Regions from separate parts of the Marinobacter apostichopi genome, predicted to be linked through region 2. Evidence: predicted binding sites of a transcription regulator. Region 2 holds the regulator's gene; the other holds the start of a gene.
What was found. The regulator FliA, encoded in region 2, starts transcription of late flagellar genes. The targets are predictions, from matches to a motif close to CTAAAGTTTNNNNNNNNNNNGCCGNTAA.
Positions count from the first base shown of each region.

Region 1: a site for FliA is predicted at 7,346-7,373, ahead of flgM (flagellar biosynthesis anti-sigma factor FlgM). Genes of this name have one in related genera too.

Region 1 is NZ_AP028070.1:1,709,661-1,719,617, forward strand. Features, by position in the region: gene QUE89_RS07895 (hypothetical protein) at 1-2,247, shown strand, start outside; gene QUE89_RS07900 (CBS domain-containing protein) at 2,244-2,876, opposite strand; gene mnmC (bifunctional tRNA (5-methylaminomethyl-2-thiouridine)(34)-methyltransferase MnmC2/FAD-dependent 5-carboxymethylaminomethyl-2-thiouridine(34) oxidoreductase MnmC1) at 2,965-4,836, opposite strand; gene QUE89_RS07910 (peptidylprolyl isomerase) at 4,841-5,461, opposite strand; gene QUE89_RS07915 (cyclic di-GMP-binding domain-containing protein, MshE-related) at 5,677-6,420, shown strand; gene QUE89_RS07920 (flagella synthesis protein FlgN) at 6,478-6,948, opposite strand; gene flgM (flagellar biosynthesis anti-sigma factor FlgM) at 6,956-7,282, opposite strand; gene flgA (flagellar basal body P-ring formation chaperone FlgA) at 7,513-8,214, opposite strand; gene QUE89_RS07935 (chemotaxis protein CheV) at 8,401-9,330, shown strand; gene QUE89_RS07940 (CheR family methyltransferase) at 9,368-9,957, shown strand, end outside.
Region 2 is NZ_AP028070.1:2,469,059-2,479,015, forward strand. Features, by position in the region: gene QUE89_RS11320 (chemotaxis protein CheA) at 1-1,033, opposite strand, end outside; gene QUE89_RS11325 (protein phosphatase CheZ) at 1,051-1,836, opposite strand; gene cheY (chemotaxis response regulator CheY) at 1,857-2,240, opposite strand; gene QUE89_RS11335 (RNA polymerase sigma factor FliA) at 2,404-3,147, opposite strand; gene QUE89_RS11340 (MinD/ParA family protein) at 3,178-3,990, opposite strand; gene flhF (flagellar biosynthesis GTPase FlhF) at 4,094-5,386, opposite strand; gene flhA (flagellar biosynthesis protein FlhA) at 5,447-7,621, opposite strand; gene upp (uracil phosphoribosyltransferase) at 7,848-8,486, shown strand; gene QUE89_RS11360 (uracil-xanthine permease family protein) at 8,489-9,745, shown strand; gene QUE89_RS11365 (class I SAM-dependent methyltransferase) at 9,726-9,957, shown strand, end outside.

The DNA of each region.
Region 1 (9,957 bases), 760 kb from region 2:
CCGGGGGAACACAGTTTTACCGTAAACCAGTACGCTGAAGATGGTTCGGTTTCCGGCACCAAGACCATCACTGCCGAAACCCAGCCGGTTCTGGTGCGAGTGCTGCTCGATCAACCATCCGTCACCCGGGTGGCGGTGGCCTTTGAACTCACGTCCGAGTACAACCCGGCCAGCTGCGACAAGGATCCCGATACCAATTACCTTCCGCCCCATCAGCGTTGTGACCACAGTAAGGCGAACGAGGCCGATGCCACCGTCGGTCATGACATAGTCGCGCTGGGCAGCAACAGTCAAACCCGTCTGGAAGAGCTGGATTACCTTGTCTATCAGCAGGACGAGTCCGGTACCTATACCCGTGGTGTAGTAACGCTGGAACCGGGCATTACCGAGTGCTATATACGCCTGGAAGTCATTGACGATTCTTTCCCGGAGAAGCAGGAAACTGCCAAGCTCAAGCTCACTGAAGTTCGTTCCGGGCTGGCGGGACTGGGCCCCAATAACAAAGAAGCCGATACCTCTCTGAAAATTGATGACAACGAGCCTCTGGTAAGCATTCAGACCGAAGATGGGGGCGCGCGAGATGCCTTGAACGTTGGCGATGCACGAGAGTACCTGGCGGTGCTGACGGGTGACAGGGACGAGGTGATTCGGGCCAGATTTCAGGAAACTAAGGAGTCCGATGTAGAGCTGGGGGCTGGTGTAGTTACCGAACGCTGGATTAATGGCCGTTGGTCGCCTTCCGATGAGCTGGAGTTTCCTGTTGGCGTCAACGAAGTCAGGTTCCGCATCCGGGTTCCGGATGGTAGCTACTCCAACCCGGAATTGGACGACCGCTTCCTCCTGCTCGGCCTGGATCAGAAGTATCAGGCAGGCCGGGAAAACTACGCTCGTGTGGCTGACGACAGTATTTTGAGAGTGAGCTTTAATGAGCAGGTTAAAGCACTTGCGTTGAACAAATCCGACGGCTTTGTCGCGACCGACCTCGATGTATCCCACCAGGGGCGGGTCTTCGTCGCCGGTTATGACAGTCTCAACAGCGATCGTGTGCGGGTCAGGGTTTACGATCAGAAAGGCAGTGAACTGCAGGATATTCTGATTTCCAACCCCAGCGACACGCTGTCACAGCCAAAGCCGCTGATTGCCACCGTCAAGCGAGAGGTAGCCAAGGATAAAGGCAAGGTCGACCGCTTCGAATTTGTTGTCTCCTACAGCACGGATTCCGCCGTGGCGGGCACCGTCGCCCAGGGTGGAGAGGATATTGTGACGACCAGGTACGGGTTTGATGAGGAGTCCAATGGTGGTGAGTATGTTGCGAACTGGACCATTCGAACCGGCACCAGTGCCGACGACCAGGTGCGATCGGTGCACATGAATTCCGACAGTGGTTACGTGCTGATCGCCGGGGAAACCGGGGGAACCTGGCCCAAACAAACGAACGCCGGTGGTACGGACAGCTTCCTGCAACGCATCGATACGGAGCTGGATGGCGCCAACGAAGTGCCGAAGGTTGCCTGGACTCGCCAGGTCGGTTCGTCAGCCAACGAGTCTGTGGTCGGCGCCGCTCCCCGCTCTGTGGCGCCTCTGCTCTTCGGGTCCGTGGCTGGTTCGGTGAATGGCGAGCCGGCATTGGGAGGGGTAGATGCTTTCTATTACAGCACCACCTCAGGCGAGCGCGGGCTAGCCGTGTTCCAAGTCGGCTCCCAGGACGATGATCCGCTCACTGATGCTATCTACGAAAGTAATCAAATGTGGCTACTCGGCACTACGGCCGGCAGCTATCGGCTGCTGAAAGACGAGGACGGCAACCGCAGCCTGGAGCGTGGGCTCCTGGATAGTCAGGCGGGCTTTCTTTTGGCTTACACCACTACCGGTCTGATCAGGCGGGCGTTCACCCTCAACGATGATGGCGATCAATGGAATGACCGCCTCAGGGTATTGATGGCGTTTGACGACGATATGGTCACCAGTGGGGTCACGGACGGTGGGTTCGATGGGGAAACAGCCGTGGTCAGCGGCGATCAGGGTATTTTAGCCAGGGTATCCCTGGTTGAAGAAGATGCAGAATCGGATAGCGCGGAAAAGCCCTACAAGAACGAATGGCGTTACCAGTTGCCTGAAGGAGACTCCGAGATTGTCGCCCTGGCCAATTATCGCGATGATGAAATCGCGGCTCTGACGCGCGTTGGCAGTGATTGGTTAGTGCTGGTGTTCAGTCCGGAGGGCCAGCTGCTTTCAGCGCTGGACTAAACCGCACCCTCATGCCTGCTGGCGCTGGCATAAAGCCTCAGGTAATCCGTGCTGGTCACGATGCCTGAGGCTTCCCCGTTCGAGTCCACCACCAGGGCAGCATTTAACTGGTGTGCAAGCATCAGTCTGGCCAGTTGATGGGCGTCGGTTTCCGGCGACGCGGTGAGAAACGCAGGCAGTTCCATATGGACCAGGTTCTGGTCGAAGGCGTTGGCGCGATTGCGGTGCAACCAATCGAGAAGCCAACGGAGATCAACCAGGCCTGCAATATTGTCTTCCGCTGTGATGACCAGGTGGTGCACGCCGTGTTCTTCCATGAGTGCCATGGCATTCGAGATGGTGGACGTGGCCGGCACCGAGTACAGGGCGGGGGAGCAGATCATCGATACCGGCAGGTAAGCCCGTTCCGCCCGGGGTTCGCCTGCGGCAGTAGCACCATACTCTTCCAGCGCCCGATGGCGTCCCGAGTTGGCAGCCTGCTGGAATTCCGCATCGGTTGCCTCGCTGTGGCTGGCATTGATCGCGTGGCCTTCTGTCAGTTCCGTTACATTGTCCACACGCCGTGCCCGGAAGGCTTCCGGAAGGCGGGTCCCTATAGGACGGCCTGGCTCACTGACGAAGATGGACATGAAGCGGAATCCTCAAATTTTGTACTGGCGTTATTCGCCTATCGGCCGAGAGGCCCTTTTCTGTAGTTTACCCTGAATTCGTTTCTCTTTACTCCGACTGATGCAGGCGACGGCTTGCCAGCCGACGCATCAGGCGTGTTGGCAGGCACTGTGGTTGGTTTGAGAGCCTGTCCGCCAGATACTCCGCAAGCAACGGGGCATAGGTGAGTCCCTTGCTGCCTAGCCCAGTGAACATGAACAGGTTCGGGCTCAACTGGCCCTCGGAGTCGCACAGTTCATCGGCCACAGGCTGGTAGTCGTGAGTAGCGCAGCGGAAGCTGACTCGCCCTTCAACGGATTCTTCGAGCCCCTCTGTGTTATCTAGAATGCCCGGCAATAAGTCAGTCAGTTCGTTCAGGTTCTGTTCATGGCTGACCACGGTGGGGTCGGGATTGTCATCGCGCAGGTCAAAAGTGGCGCCAACGACAGCCACACCGCCATGGGCGGGATTCAGGTAGCGAGGGCCACAGATCACGGATCGAGGGCTTGTCAGGGAATGTGATTCCAGGTGAGTGACCTGACCACGAATCTTCTTGAGACGGAACCGGCCCGAAACCGGCAGCAGCGACGGGGTAAGATGGCCGGCGCAAATTACCACGCGATCGGCCACTATCTCTGGCCCGGTCGCGGGCTTTATGGTCCAGGCGTGGGTTAGTCGTTGCAGCTGCAGCACGTCGGTCTGGAACTGCTGGCGGATCAGGGGGTGCGCCGCGAGTTCCTTACACAGCTTTGCCGGCTCTAGCCAGCCACTGCGAGGAAACCAGAGTCCGCCGGTTTGGGTGGGAACGCCGGTCAGCTGCTCAGCCTGGTGTTGGTCTACCGGATAGAAGACGTCCGCCGGGTAAGCGTTTCTATTCAGGAAGCGCCGCTGACGGTCCTGTTCCTGCTCTCTCCAGGCCAGCTGGAGTAGACCGGTAGGATGCCAATGTTGATCACGGAAGCGGTTGTAGAAGCGCTGAGTAAAGCACAGCGCGGTCAGTGCCAGCTCTGTTTGATCGTTGAATTCGACCCCCAGTTTCACATAGGTCGCGCCCTGAAGGTTCCCGGAGGCGCCCGCGCCAGGGCCGGTCGCAGAATCAATCAGCGTCACCGGAAAGCCGCGCTCGGAGAGATTGCGGGCGAGCAGGCAGCCGGCAATGCCCGCGCCGATGATTGCAACTGAATTCGCGCGCGGATCTTGGTCTGACACAACTTCAGCCGGTAGCGTACCCGCCAGCATGTCTCTTTTGCGTCCGAATCCCGGCGCGATGTTCATGGTGAAGCCAGCGCTTTCGAGTGCCTGCCGAACTCGGCTCACCGAGGTAAAGGTGGCCAGTGTCGCGCCCGGCTTGCTGTGCGCGCTGATCAACGCAAGAGCCTGATCCTGCCACATCTCCGGATTACAGGCCGGAGAAAAACCATCAAGGAACCAGGCGTCGGCCTTGAACTGGAGCGCCTGCCAGGCTTCACGGACATCTCCCAGGTAAAGCGTTAGCCGAACCCGGCCGCCATCGAGCAGAATGCGATGCGCGCCGCGGGTCATCGGTGGATACTTGTCAGCTAGCTCGGCGGCAAGTGGGGCCAGCTCCGGCCATGAGGCAAGGGCCCGAACCAGGTCGTCCCGTTTCAGGGGAAAGCGCTCTACCGATACAAAATGCAGGGTGGCGGACTGGTTGGTCGCATGCTCCCGCCAAGCCTGCCAGGTGGCGAGAAAATTAAGCCCCGTTCCGAACCCGGACTCGGCCACCACAAAGCTGCCACCCGCTGGAACCGACGTAAACCGTTCAGAAAGCCGGTTGGGGCGAAGAAACACGTACCGGCTCTCGGCCAGCCCGTCTTCACGATTGAAATAGACGTCCCCGAACTGGGTTGATTCCGGGACACCGTCCTGCCAGGTCAGTTCAGCGGTTTCGATACTGGGTGAGAGCAGCTCGTCGGGCATGGGATCAGTTAGCGGGCTCGAGCACCGAGACGGATTCAATGATCACTGGCTCTACCGGTACGTTAGCCATTCCTCGGGCATTTTTTGTATCCACGCCCGCAATCGCGTCAACCACGCCCATCCCTTCAGTCACTTTACCGAAAACGGCATAGCCCGCGCCCCTGACGCCGGCATCCAGAAAACCGTTGTTCACCACATTGATAAAGAACTGAGAGGTGGCGCTGTCCGGAGCGCTGGTGCGCGCCATGGCAATGCTGCCACGAAGGTTCTTCAGGGTCGGCTTGGCTTCATTCACGATCGGATCCTGGGTGGGCTTCCGGGTCAGGTCCTTGTTAAAGCCACCACCCTGAATCATGAAACCGGGTATTACGCGGTGGAACACGGTGTTGTCGTAGAACCCGCTGCGGGCGTACTCAAGAAAATTTTCAACAGTCTTTGGAGCGACATCCGGGCGCAACTGGAGGACAAATGGGCCTTTGCTGGTGACAACTTTTACGCTCGGCAGGGGTGCTGAAGCTGTCTCTGAAGCCGTTTCGGCGTGGGCTCCGCTAAGCGGCAGTATGGCCGACATAGCTAGAATCAGGGCAGGGATCACACTACGAACCAGTTTTACGGAATTTAGCATTTGATTACTTATCTCCTGGTGAGTTGCAGAGCGATTTCCTGCAATAATTCATTGAATCTTCAGTTACCGCAGGATTTTAGCAGAAGCTTGGGCTGTTTCGGCGACTCATGAGATACGGAATCGCGAGATTAAGCTACGCTCAGTGGTTGCTGCAGTTCTTATTCCTCCATGCCGGGCCGGGTTGTACGGTTTTCACGAATAATAAGGAGAATTCAGTGAGAATCCGTCAGGGATTTGAAGAAAAGTCGCGATTAGGACGATTGCTCGTCGGTCGAGGCTACCTGTCTGAAGCGCAGCTTGAAGAAGGTCTGCGCTTGCAACGGAAATCAGGAGAGCGACTGGGTGAGGTGTTCATTCAGTCTGGCTGGATCAGTGAAAAAGAGTTGCATCGGGTACTGAAGCATCAGTCCCGCTACCGTAACGCCGCCGCGCTCGTCGCCGTTGTAGCTCTGCCTTTCCAACCACTGGTCGGTTTCGCGGCCACTAACCATGTCAACAACACGAACTCCACTTCGTCTGAGTCTGGCGAGATGTACGAGGAGGCGGGCTTCACGCCCCTGGAGGACGACGAGTTAGCCGCCGTGTCGGGGCAGGGCGATTCCTCGCTGCTGGAACGTATGGCACGGGTGGGCAACATGGTGGGTAACGCAACGGAACAGGGTGACGGATCGGAAGCAGATGTCATGGAAGGGCTGAAGCTTACGACCAACGTGTTCGTACCTGTCCTGAACTTCCTGGATTCGGACCTCAGTATCAAAGGGGTTCACTATCGGGAGGGAGAACCCCGATATACGTTGCAAGAGGATGGTGGCCTGACTCTGGCGTTTCCGGAGCGCATTGAGGAAATCAGGATGAACAACATCCGGGTGAGCGGCAGTCGGGGGCCTTCGTTTGGAAACGTCAGCATCCATGATATCCGCTTCAGCCCCTCGTCACAGATGACTATCTATACCCGCTAACGATCCTGGAAAAAAATAACGCCCGGCTTGCCGGGCGTTATCTTAGGACTGGGGCACTCAGGCGCTGGCCAGAATGGTTCTGCTTGATACTGAGGTCTGCTGGCCTTGCTGGCCATAAAGCTTTTGCTGGCCGGTAGCACCGCGGAAAATATCGGTCAGTCGTGAGAGGCGTTTTTGCAGGTGGCCCATAACCCGCCCGTTGTGCTGATTCAGGGCCTGACACTGGCGCATTTGCTCATCGGCACGTTTCCAGAGATCAATAAGTTCGGTCAGGCCGGCACTTTGAATAAATCGGGAAGGTGCACCGCTCTCCGGCTTGTAGCCCATGGCGACGAGAGCGTGGATCTTCTGTTTTGCCCGCTCCCTTATCTGTGCGAGAAGCTGATTTTTTTCTGCGGTCAGCGCCTGCAGCGCACGGACATCGGAGGCGGACAGGCAGGCTTTTTCCTTATCAAGGATGTCCGTCAAAACCGCAAGCTGTTTCACGTCTTGCAGCAGAAGCTCTTTCAATTCATCGATAGCAGCCATGATTTACTCACCCAAAAATGCTTTCATCCATCTCAAGCATTTTCTGGGCCAGTTTCTCTGCATCAATTTTGTAGGTTCCGCTCTCGAGTGCTGACCGGATTTCTGCAATTCGGTCGTCATCCATCTCGGGATAATCACCCAGCTTCTGTTCCAGCTGCTTCAGGTTTTTTGCCTGATTGCTGAGGCTAACGCTTTCGCCGCGAGCGGACTGGGCCTGGGTTTTAGCCTGTTCGCTGCTTGCCGGCTGGGTGCCCTGGCTGCTGGAGGACTTATCGGCCGTGGTTCTCTGGGTGTTGACCTGGCCGGGGCCAATTCCATTTAAGTCAACTGACATATGTATACCTGCTTGCCTGTATAGTGCCGCGCGGATGCGCGACTTACTCGGGTGTGTATCTATGTAACGGCCGGGCCGTCCATACCTTTAGTGAAAAATTCCGGATTTTTATTACCAATTCTCCATCTGCTGCGCCTCTATGTATGCGATGTGGCGAGGGCGGCGGCAGTCTATTGCCGAGCGGCAGAAACTTGCCAGTTCCGGTTGCCAGTCAAGGCTGCCAACTTCGGTTACATCGGAATCTCAACACGCCCCGGTGCGATGACATTGGCCCGAACCGTCCGGGCAGATCGGAGGTTCTCAACCAATACCTGTTCGCCGACCGAGGCATTTGCCAGGGCTTTGCCTCGGGATGTTACCGAGAAAGCTCCACTCTTGGCGAAGATAATAACATGATCGCCCCGTTCCACTGCGTCGGGAGCGGAGAGGAGGTCGGGGGTAATCACGGACCCTGCATTGATTGGCCGACGAATTTCCATGCCCTGTACATCATCGGCGTTGCCCAGCACGCCTCGGCGACTGGCATTTACCACGACCGATTCGGTGGTGACCATATCGGCGGTAATGCGCTCCCCACGGGCCAGCGGTCGTGCTGCCACCAGGGCGGGGCCATTGATGGAAACCGACGCGGTCACAAACATACGCCAGGGGCGTTTACCGTCACACGCGACCTGCAGGGACGGATGGGTGCTGCGCCAGGGATCACCGGTGAACTCAACGGCCAATGGCTGCTCACAACTAGCCAGGGAAAGCCTGCTGTCAACACTGCCCGGCTCAAAGGTGACGTCATAGCCTTGCTCAGACTGCGCCTCCGAAAAGGCGGTTAGATAGCGCGTTGCAGCCTCCTCAATCTCCATGGCCGTCGTCTGGGCCGATACGCCGCCCGTGACGCCGGACATTACTAGAGCGATGCTAAAAATGGTGATGCGCATACGTGTCACTTTGTCCTATGCTGTCAATGTCCGGCCATTACTCTGGAAAAATCCTAAGGATTTGGCCCCGTCGGCCGTTAAGCGAGCAGATAGTTATGTTGGTGACGATTTTTCGTCAGCTCGTTCATGATCTGAATAACAGCAAAATACATGCCGGTGATGACCCGGTGAGGTAGGAGAGCATAGATGGCAGGGGTATTGGATAGCGTAAACCAGCGGACCCAGCTGGTAGGGAAAAACCGCCTTGAGCTGCTGATGTTCCGCCTGCGCGGACGGCAGATGTACGGTATCAACGTGTTCAAGGTAAAAGAGGTTCTTCAATGTCCGAAGCTGTCCTCCATCCCGAACAGCCGTTCTGTGGTTCGAGGAGTCGCCCACACTCGCGGTGAGACCATTCCCATTATTGACCTCAGCATGTCCATTGGCTTGCCGGGGATTCCCCAGGAAGAACTGGCGAACAGTTTTGTGATTATCACCGAGTACAACCGGAAAACCCAGGGCTTCCTGGTTACCGGCGTGGATCGGATCATGAATATGAACTGGGAAGATATCCTTCCGCCACCGAAAGGTGCGGGCAAGGATGTTTACCTCACCGCCGTTACCAAGATTGATGATAAGCTGGTTGAAATCATTGACGTAGAGAAGATTCTTTCAGAAGTTTCTCCGCTCAAGGAAGATGTTACCGAAGCGGTCTTGAGCAAGAGCGCTGGGCGGGAGCCTGCCAATCTGCCGGTCCTGGTGGTTGATGACTCCTCGGTGGCTCGCCGCCAGATCGAGCGCTGCCTGACGGCGATTGGTATGGACGTGGTCACCAAAAACGACGGCAAACAAGCCTATGAGTACCTGAAAGAGATCACCAGTGATGGTTCCAAGGCCCGTGATCACCTGGCCCTCATTATCTCTGACGTCGAGATGCCGGAAATGGATGGCTACACACTGGTGACCAAGTGTAAAAGTGACCCGGCTATCAGCGAGATGTTTATTATGCTACATACTTCATTGAGCGGAGTCTTTAACCGGGCCATGGTGCAAAAAGTTGGGGCAGACGACTTCATGGCCAAGTTCAGTCCTGACGAACTGGCCGAGCGAGTGATGGAGATCATCGACCAAGGGTGATGCCATTGCTCACTGATGCACAAACAACAGAGATCCAATGAAAGCGGAAATAACGCCACAGGAATATGAAGCCTTCAAAACGTTCCTGCAGGATGCGTGCGGCATTTTGCTGGGCGAAAATAAACAATATCTGGTTAAGAGCCGCCTTCGTCGAATCCTGGAAGAAAACGAACTCAACTCCCTGGGTGAACTGCTCGACCGACTGAAACGGACGGGTAGGGCGAGCCTCCGTGAAGTGGTCATCGATGCGATGACCACTAACGAAACGCTCTGGTTTCGAGACAATCATCCGTTCCGAATCCTGCAGGAAAAGCTGCTGCCAGAGTTTGCCGAGCGTAAAACGGCTCAGCCTCTTCGGCTTTGGTCCGCGGCCTGCTCCACGGGGCAGGAGCCCTATTCGGTGGGCATGATTTTGGAAGAGTTCCGGCGTCAACGGCCGGGGCGCCTGCGTGATGTAAAAATTACCGCCACCGACATCTCCAAAAGTGTTCTCGAAGTGGCGCGCCGGGGCGAATACGAAATGATCGCCATCGGGCGTGGACTCTCTCCGGAACGGCAAAAACAGTTCTTCACGCCCTCGCTCAACGGTGGCTGGCAAATTCGCCCGCAGCTCAAGAGTATGGTTGA
Region 2 (9,957 bases):
CCACCATGTTCATGATGTCGTCCAGGCGCTTGGTGTCCACGCGCACGGTAGTCTCTGCGACCGGGGACGTATCTCGGGCTGGCGCAGGGGCTGCTGAGGCCGCTGCCTTGGCTTCAGCCTTCTTCGGCTCGGCTTTCTTGGGCCCTGTTTTCTTTGGTTCACTCTTCGAAGCAACCGGCTTTGCCTTGGCAGGTTCCGCGGCCGGCGTTCCGGTTTCACCGGTGCCCGCTGCAGTTGGCGCGCCGCCTTTGCCATGCAAATCGTCCAGCAGTTTTTCGAACTCATCGTCAGTAATCAGATCGTCACCGGCGGCGTTCGATTGGCTGGCGCTGGCCGCAGCACTGGTATCAGCTGCAGGCGCGGGCTCATCCGCGGCAACGGCACCGGCAAACTGGCCTTTGCCGTGGAGCTGATCCAGCAGGGCTTCGAATTCATCATCGGTGATGTCGTCATCGCCGGATCCACCGCCCGCAGCCGGCTCGGCCTTGACCGGATCATCAACAGTCGCGGGAGATTCTTGAGCGGCACTGCCATCCTGCAACGCGTCCAGCAACTGCTCGAATTCTTCATCGGTAATATCGCCACCGTCTTCCGCCGATTGCGGCGTGACAGCGGGAGCTTCTTCCTGTGCAGGCGATTCGCCTGCGGGTTCAGCAAAGGCGTCGAGGGACGCAATGAGCTGGTCTGGGGCTGGCGTCAGCGTTTCGCCGTTTCGGACCTGGTCGAACATTGCGTTGACGTGGTCGAGGGTTTCAAGCACCACATCCATGAGTTCGGAGTCCACCTTGCGCTTATGGTTACGCAAGATGTCGAAAACGTTTTCAGCCGAGTGACAGCAATTAACCAGAGCCTCAAGCTGCAGGAAGCCGGCACCACCCTTTACCGTGTGAAAGCCACGGAATATGGCGTTGAGCAGATCACTGTCATCAGGATTTCGCTCAAGATCTACCAACTGCTCTGACAGTTTTTCGAGAATCTCACCGGCTTCCACCAGGAAGTCCTGGAGAATCTCATCATCGGCATCAAACGCCATGGGTAATCCTCATTAGTTCAGAAACCGAGACTGGACAGCAGATCATCAACGTCGTCCTGTCCCGACACTACATCTTCACGTTCTTCGGCCTTGATCTGCGGCCCTACACCCTGCTCTGCCGAAACCTCAGTTTCATCAATCTTGTGCACGGTGCCAGTCAGCTGATCTACATGGCTGGCCATCACCACGAGGCTTAGCATCTGTTCTTCGACTTCTTTCACCAGCGCAGTGACCTTCTGAATCACCTGACCGGTCAGATCCTGGAAATCCTGGGCCAGCAGGATTTCAGACAGGCTGTTATACATGCTGTCGGCGTCGGCAGTCAGGCTGACGAAGAAGCGGTCAATCCGACCGTACAGCTCGCGGAATTCCGCTGGCTGCATCTCACGCCGACGCAGGCGCTGCCACTCGTCCCGGAGTTCCGTCGCTTCATTGCGGACCGCGTTTGCCACTGGCATGGTTTCTTCAACCAGGTCCATGGTGCGATTGGCAGCCTGGCTGGTCATCTGCACGACATATTCCAGGCGATCGGAGGCGTCGGTCATCTTCGACAGTGCTTCCTGCTGCTCCAAACTGCGCGGATCTATCTGGAAATTACGAATTGCCTCGTGAAGACTCCGGGTGAGGCGTCCAACCTCACGGTACAGGCTTTGGTCCCTGACCTCGCTGAGCTCGTTAATCACAGTCATTGCTTGAGCAAAATCGCCGGCCTGCACACTCTTGGCCAACTCCTCACTCTGACGCTGGAGCTTTTCAGTCACCTCCGGATCGAGGCTCCGATGGTTCGTATTGCTATCGCTCATAAGAGCCATCCGACCTCTGGTTACTGAATACGTTCGAAGATTTTCTCAATCTTTTCTTTAAGCACCGCGGCCGTAAATGGCTTGACCACGTAGCCATTCACACCAGCCTGGGCGGCTGCGACAATCTGGTCGCGCTTGGCTTCCGCGGTCACCATCAGCACCGGCAGGGTCTTCAGGCTTTCGTCCGCGCGCACGGCTTTCAGCAGGTCAAAACCCGACATGCCCGGCATGTTCCAGTCCGTCACCAGAAAGTCGTACTTGCCGCTTTTCAGCATTGGCAGCGCAGAATTGCCGTCGTCAGCTTCATCGGTGTTGCTGAACCCAAGATCGCGCAGCAGGTTCTTGATGATCCGTCGCATCGTGGAAAAATCATCCACGATCAGGATTTTCATGTTCTTGTCCAAAGGGACCTCCAGTTAGTCACACCCGGAATTCGTTTGACCGTTGAGCTCTAAACCTAACGGGCCGTCTTTTTTAACCACGTATTGTCTGATCTTTGATGACCATGTAAAGCGCTGGTTACCAAAAACTACACAGCGCCATGAACCGGACACACGTTATTTGTCATCATTCGTTGGCGTCTCGCTGCCAGTCGGACAGCCGACCGCGCAATCGCAGTGCGGCCTGGCTGTGAATCTGACTGACCCTGCTTTCGCTTACCCCGAGGACGGCGCCGATCTCTTTCAGGTTCAGCTCTTCCTGGTAATACAGGCTCAGAACCAGCTTTTCGCGCTCCGGTAACTCCTCAATGGCGTGCGCCAGGTTGCGCCGGAAAGCGTCGGAAGCCAGTCCATCCAGAGGATTATCACTGGTCTCTGCTTCTTCTATCGGCAGATCTCCGGATTCATTGAGCTCATCGAGGCTAAAAAGTCGTCCGCTGTTAGCGTCCGATAGCGAGGCATGATATTCCGACAGCTCCATTCCCAGCTCTTCAGCGACTTCAGGGTCCTGAGCTTCCCGGCCTTTGCGGTCTTCCACGGCCTTGATCGCTTGAGAGATACGGCGGGCGTTACGGTGAACGGACCGGGGCACCCAGTCGCCCTTACGGATTTCATCCACCATGGCGCCACGGATGCGGATTCCGGCATAGGTTTCGAAGGTAGCGCCTTTTGCGGAACTATAGCGTTGGGCAGCCTCAAGCAGGCCAATCATGCCGGCCTGCATAAGGTCTTCCAACTGCACTGAGGCCGGCAGTCGGGCCATCAGGTGCAGCGCTATTTTCTTGACCAGCGGGGCCTGCTCTTCAATGAGACGGGCCTGACCCGAGGCGCCGGCCTGCTGGTAGATTCCCAGGTTATTCGTCAATGTCATGCATCCGGTGTTGTTTTGACTGGATCAGATTCAGACTTCGACGAGCCGCTCCACAAAAAACTCGAGATGTCCCCGAGGAGAGGAAGGTAGCGGCCAGCTGTCTACTTTATCCGCCAGGGCCTTGATTGCCAGTGAGGCCTTGGCGCGGGGGTAGGCGTCCAGCACAGCGCGCTGGCGCTGCACCGATTTCTTGACGGCCTCGTCGTAGGGCACCATGCCCACGTACTGCAGGGCAACATCAAGGAAACGTTCGGTGACCCGGGTCAGTTTATCGAACAGGTGACGTCCTTCCTGTTCGTTGCGCACCTGGTTCGCCAGAATGCGGAAACGGTTGGTGCCGTACTCCCGGTTCATCAGCTTGATGAGAGCGTAAGCATCCGTAATAGAGGTAGGTTCGTCGCATACCACGAACAGCAACTCCTGGGACGCGCGGAGGAAGCTGACGACTGACTCGGAAATGCCGGCGGCGGTATCAACGATCAACACGTCAATCTGATCACTCAATTCACTGAAAGCGTTGATCAGGCCCGCGTGTTCCATGGGGCTCAGGTGGGTCATACGCTGGGTGCCGGATGAGGCCGGGACGATTTTGATGCCACCAGGGCCGTTCACCAGTACGTCCTTCAGGTCACATTCGCCTGAGAGCACATCCGAGATATTGCGATTGGAGGTAATGCCGAGCAGCACGTCGATGTTGGCCAAACCCAGGTCGGCATCCAGAATCACCACGCGACGGCCTTTCTGTGCGAGGGCGATACCGAGGTTGACCGACACGTTACTCTTGCCGACCCCACCCTTTCCACCAGATACCGCAATCACCTGTACCGGATTTGCTCTGCTCATGTTGAATCTTGTCTCTCGCCAGTTTCGTCGAAGGCTCGTCTTACTAAACAGCGCCCGTTTTGCACGCCGGATACTCCATCATCCGATACAGGTGTCACAATACTCAAGCCCCTTCAGCCACCGATTGCTCTTGCTGAATGCTTTTTAACCGCTCCACACCCAACCGAACCAGCGGAACGGCCTCTGCGTGATGCAGGTCCTCAGGGATTTTTTGACCATCCGTGTAATAGGCCACCGGCAACCCGGTTTCCATGACAAACCCCAGAGACTCGCCCAGGGTAAGGGCTTCGTCAATCTTGGTCATCACGCAGCCCGCAAGATTTGCCATCTTATAGCAATGCCAAACGGATTTCATGATGCGTGGCTGACTGGTGGCGGATACCACCAGATGAGTGCGAATGTTGTGATGGCTTTGCGCCAACTCCGACAGCTGCTCTTCGTAGCCTTTATCTGAGCTGGTCAGTCCTGCGGTATCGATCAGCACCATGTGGCGGTCGGACAATTCGTCGAGAATGGAATCCAGCGAGTGGCTTTCGTCAACGACCCGCACCGGTACATTGAGGATGCGCCCGAACACGAACAGCTGCTCGTGGGCCGCCACCCGGTAACGATCAGTGGTCACCAGCGCCAGTGAATCGGCGCCGTGACGAAGCACGTAGCGTGCCGCCAGCTTACCAATGGTTGTGGTCTTGCCGGAGCCGGTGGGACCTACCAGAGCGTAGGCGCCGCCCTCGTCCAACCATTCCTCACGGGCCGTGCGCACGCCGGTGACGAGCATCTTCAGGGACTGCTTCCAGCCCTCGTCGAGCCGGCCGCCTTTATGCCGACGTGACAGAGACGCCGCCAGATCGCTGCTCAACCCAAACTCCTGCAAACGTTCCGCCAGTCGCTGCTGAACGGCATTGCTGGCAGGTTTGGCAGGCTCAGCCGCCCGACCATGCATCAAATCCCGTAAGGAGCTGATTTCGGCTCGCATCTGGGCCAGTTCATCTGAATAGCCGGAAGTGCCGCCGTTTGACCGGGCAATCGGCTCCTCGGAATCGGCCATGGCCGCGTCGCTCAGCTCGGCGAACGATGCGCCAGCATAGCCGGCACCCGCCTGCGCCCGTTTCTCGCGGACGTCACGAATGCGATCCCGAGACCGCCCCAGCTCGTCTTCCAGGCGACGGTGCTGGTCGGCCTGCATTTCCGCCAACCGCGATCCGTTGGTGGCGGTTTCGGCCTGCTCGCCCAGACGCTGGCGCGCCATATTCTCGTCGTAGTCCAGTGCCGTCACGATTTCGACGCCGCCATCGACACGGCGATTGGAAAGAATCACGGCATCCGGGCCCATCTGCTCACTGACCTGCTTCAGCGCCTCTGACATGCTTTGCGCAAAAAACCGTTTTACTTTCATGCTGCCTCATCCTCCACCGGCACCGCCGCCTGGGCGTTGTCCGTATTGGGGTCCGTGTGCTTACTGGCCAACGGACGCCACGATAGTGATCTGTTTGTTATCCGGGATTTCCTGGTACGAAAGCACGTGCAAACGCTCGACTCCGTAACTCGCAAACCGCGCCAGAACCGGCCGAAGCGGCCCTGAGACCAGCAGGATGGCGGGCTTCCCAAGCATTTCCTGGCGCTGCACGCTTTCCTGGAGGGAGCGCTGCAGTTTTTCCACCATGTTCGGCTCGAGAACCAACCCAATGTCATCCTGACCGCCGGATTGTTGACTCTGTTGAACAGACTTCAGCAATAACTGTTCCAGATCTGGATCCAGGGTAATAACCGGTATCTCTGCCTCGTTGCCACAGATGCTCTGAACGATCATGCGACGCAGGGACTGTCGGGCTGCTGTGGTCAGCAGTTTCGGGTCCTGGCTCTTCGGATGCACGTTGACCATGGCCTCGGCAATGGAGCGCATGTCCCGGATCGGCACCTCTTCTTTCAGCAGGTTTTGCAGCACTTTCAGCAACAGACTGATGGACATCGTAGTCGGCACCAGTTCCTCGGCCAGCTTGGGCGACACTTTCTCCAACTGGTCCAGCCACTTCTGAACTTCCTCGTGACCCAGCAGTTCATGGGCGTGTTTCTGCAGCACCTGATTGAGATGGGTTGCCACCACAGTGCTGGCATCCACCACGGTATAACCCAGAGTCTGGGCCTGGTCTTTCTTGTCCGACTCGATCCAGCTGGCATCCAGACCAAAGGCGGGATCTTTACCTTCAATGCCTTCGATCTTGCCGAACACCTGACCCGGGTCGATGGCCAACTCCCGCTCCGGGTGGATTTCGGCCTCGGCAATGGTGACGCCCATCAAGGTGATTCGATAAACGTTGGGCATCAGGTCCAGGTTGTCGCGAATGTGAACCGACGGCATCAGGAAGCCCAGATCCTGGGACAGCTTTTTGCGCACGCCCTTGATCCGGCTCAGCAGCTGACCACCCTGGGATTTGTCGACCAGGGGGATCAGCCGGTAGCCGACTTCCAAACCAACAATGTCGACCGTGGCCACGTCGTCCCAGCCCAGCTCTTTGGTCTCACTTGGCGCTGGCAACTCGCGGCCATGATCACCATCCCCGCCCGAGGGCAGTTCGCCGCCGGCTGGCCGAGGCATGCCACCGGAACCACCACGCACCGGGAAGGCTCCGTCTTCCTCGACGGTTTGGCGATCGTGCTTCCAGATATACCAGGCTGCGCCGGCGGCAAGACTGCCGAGACCCAGGAAGGCAACGTGGGGCATACCTGGAATCAGGCCCAGGATAATCAGGATTGTAGCGGCAATGGCCAGGGCCTTGGGCGCACTGAACATCTGACTCAGGATTTGCCCACCCATGTCCTGGCTGGAGGTTACCCGGGTCACCATGATGGCAGCGGAGGTAGAGAGCAGCAGCGACGGGATCTGGGCGACCAGGCCATCACCGATGGTCAGCAGGGCGTAACGCTCCACTGCCAACCCGAAGGTCAGATCGTGTTGCAGCATACCGATGGCAACACCACCGATGATGTTGATGGCCAGAATCAGCAGGCCGGCAACCGCATCGCCTTTCACGAATTTGGAAGCACCGTCCATGGAACCGTAGAAGTCGGCTTCCTGAGCAATTTCCGAGCGGCGGTGCTTGGCTTCGTCCTGATTGATCAGGCCGGCGTTCAGGTCGGCATCGATCGCCATCTGCTTGCCGGGCATGGCGTCCAGAGTAAAGCGGGCGCTGACTTCCGAGACCCGGCCGGCACCTTTGGTCACCACCAGGAAGTTGATGATCATCAGGATGGCGAACACCACCAGACCGACCGCGTAGTTGCCGCCGATCAGCACTTCACCAAAGGACTCGATGACCTTACCGGCAGCGTCGCCACCCTCGTGCCCTTCCAACAGTACGATCCGGGTTGAGGCCACGTTCAGGGCCAGCCGCAACAGTGTTGCTACCAGCAGTACGGTCGGGAAAGACGCGAACTCCATTGGACGCATCGCGTAGACACACACCAGCAGGATCACAATGGACAGGGTGATGTTGAAGGTAAAGAAGACGTCCAGAAGGAATGCCGGCATGGGCAGGATCATCATGCCCAGCAGCCCCATCAGCATGACCGGGACACCGAGGTTTCCCCGCGTCAGGGATTTGACGTTATTAAGGACTAAAGCTCTGTCCATGCCGGATACTTCTCCGATTGGCTGTGCGTGACCGCGTGCTCAGGGTCGAAAACCTGACGCAAAGGCGTCGTTTCAGAGAGGTGTGGCAAGATCCGTACCACTCCTTACTCAATTTCCATGAGCTTTCCGAGAGTGTCGCCTGACGTACCCGCCCAGATGCGGTATCCTTGCGCCATTTGAACGCGCCGCAAATCCATTTAAGACAAACCAGACTCACAGGTGACCCATGCCAATTCACGAGGTTAAACATCCCCTGATCCAGCACAAACTCGGCCTTATGCGCCGGTCGGACATCAGCACCAAGAATTTCCGTGAGCTGGCACAAGAAGTTGGCGCCCTGCTGACTTACGAAGCGACAAAAGATTTCAATCTGCAGGAAAAGACCATCGAAGGCTGGGCCGGACCGGTCAAGGTTGAGCAGATCCACGGCAAGAAGATCACCATTGTTCCGATCCTGCGTGCTGGCCTCGGCATGCTGGACGGTGTTCTGAGCCTGATCCCGGTCGCGCGGGTGAGTGTGGTCGGCCAGATCCGTAACGAGGAAACCCTGGAAGCCAGCACCTACCTGGAAAAGCTGGTCGGCGAACTGGACCAGCGTATGGCCCTGATCGTGGACCCGATGCTCGCCACCGGTGGCTCAATGATTTCGACCATCGACCTGCTGAAGAAAGCCGGCAGCACCGAAATCCGTGCCCTGATCCTGGTTGCGGCGCCTGAGGGTGTTGAGAAGGTACTGGAAGCGCACCCGGACGTATCCATCTACACCGCATCTGTGGACGAGCGCCTGAACGAGAAAGGCTACATCCTGCCGGGTCTGGGCGATGCCGGTGACAAGATCTTCGGCACCAAGCAGAAGGACGTCTGAGCATGCAAGAACACACTAACGAACCGGCCTGGAAACAGGCACTAGCCGGTTCCCAGATGCTGCTGGTGGCTTTCGGCGCCCTGGTGCTGATGCCACTGATCACAGGGCTGGACCCGAACGTCGCCCTGTTCACCGCCGGCATGGGCACCATCGTGTTTCATATTGTCACTGGCGGCCAGATTCCGATCTTCCTGGCGTCGTCCTTTGCCTTCATTGCGCCGGTCATTGCCTCCAAGGGCCGATTCGGCATGGAAGAGACCCTGGGCGGCTTGATGGCAGCCGGCATTCTGTACATCTTCCTGAGCGGCTTGGTTCGCCTGCGCGGCACCGGCTTTGTACGCGCTTTGCTGCCGCCCGTAGTCATCGGCCCGGTTATCATGACCATCGGCCTCGGCTTGGCGCCGGTTGCCGTACACATGGCTTCCGGCCGCACCGGCGACGGTTCCAGCCAGCTGATCCCTTACGATACCGCTATCTGGATCGCGATGATTTCCCTGGGCGTGACCATCATCATGTCTGTTTGGGCGAAGGGCATCTTCCGCCTGATCCCGATCATGTTTGGTGTCATCACCGGCTACGTACTGTCTGCCTTTGCTGGCATCGTCGACACTACGCCCATCCAGGAAGCGCCCTGGCTGGCGGTACCGAACTTCGTTGCGCCTGAATTCAGCTGGGGTGCCATCCTGTTCATGATTCCGGTGGCCATCGCCCCGGCCATTGAGCACATCGGCGACGTTCTGGCCATTGGCAACGTCACCCGCAAGAACTTCCTGGAAAAGCCGGGCCTGCACCGCACACTTCTGGGCGACGGCCTGGCCACCAGCGCCGCAGCGGCCCTGGGTGGACCACCCAACACCACCTACTCGGAAGTTACCGGTGCAGTCATGCTGACCAAGAACTTCAACCCGCGGGTTATGTGGTGGGCCGCCGTAGTTGCCATCGTGCTGGCGTTCGTTGGCAAGTTTGGCGCCGCCCTGCAAACCATTCCGGTGCCGGTTATGGGCGGCATCCTGTGCCTGCTGTTCGGCTCCATCGCGGTGGTCGGCCTGAACACCCTGATCCGCCACCAGGTGGATCTGTCCCAGTCCCGTAACCTGGTGATCGTGGGCGTGACCCTGGTATTCGGTATTGGCGGCATGGTGCTGGGCCACCTGGAAGGCATTGCCCTTTGTGCGGTCGCAGCCATCATCCTGAACCTGATCCTGCCCGGCAGCCGCGAGGCTTGGGGCAAAGCGGTGTATGAGCAGCAAGCCGACTGATAGCTCCGGCATCAGTTTCACCGCCCTCTATACCGGTGCCGTCTGGCACCGGTATGGTCTCTCCGACGACATCCTCGCCACTGAACAGGGCCGCTGGCTCTTCCACCTGATGACCCCGTTCGAATCCGCCAGCAAGGCGGCCATCGGCGGCAATATCCGAACCTTCCTGCTGCAACGCCATTTAATCATGGACCACCTGATTGATCAGGCAA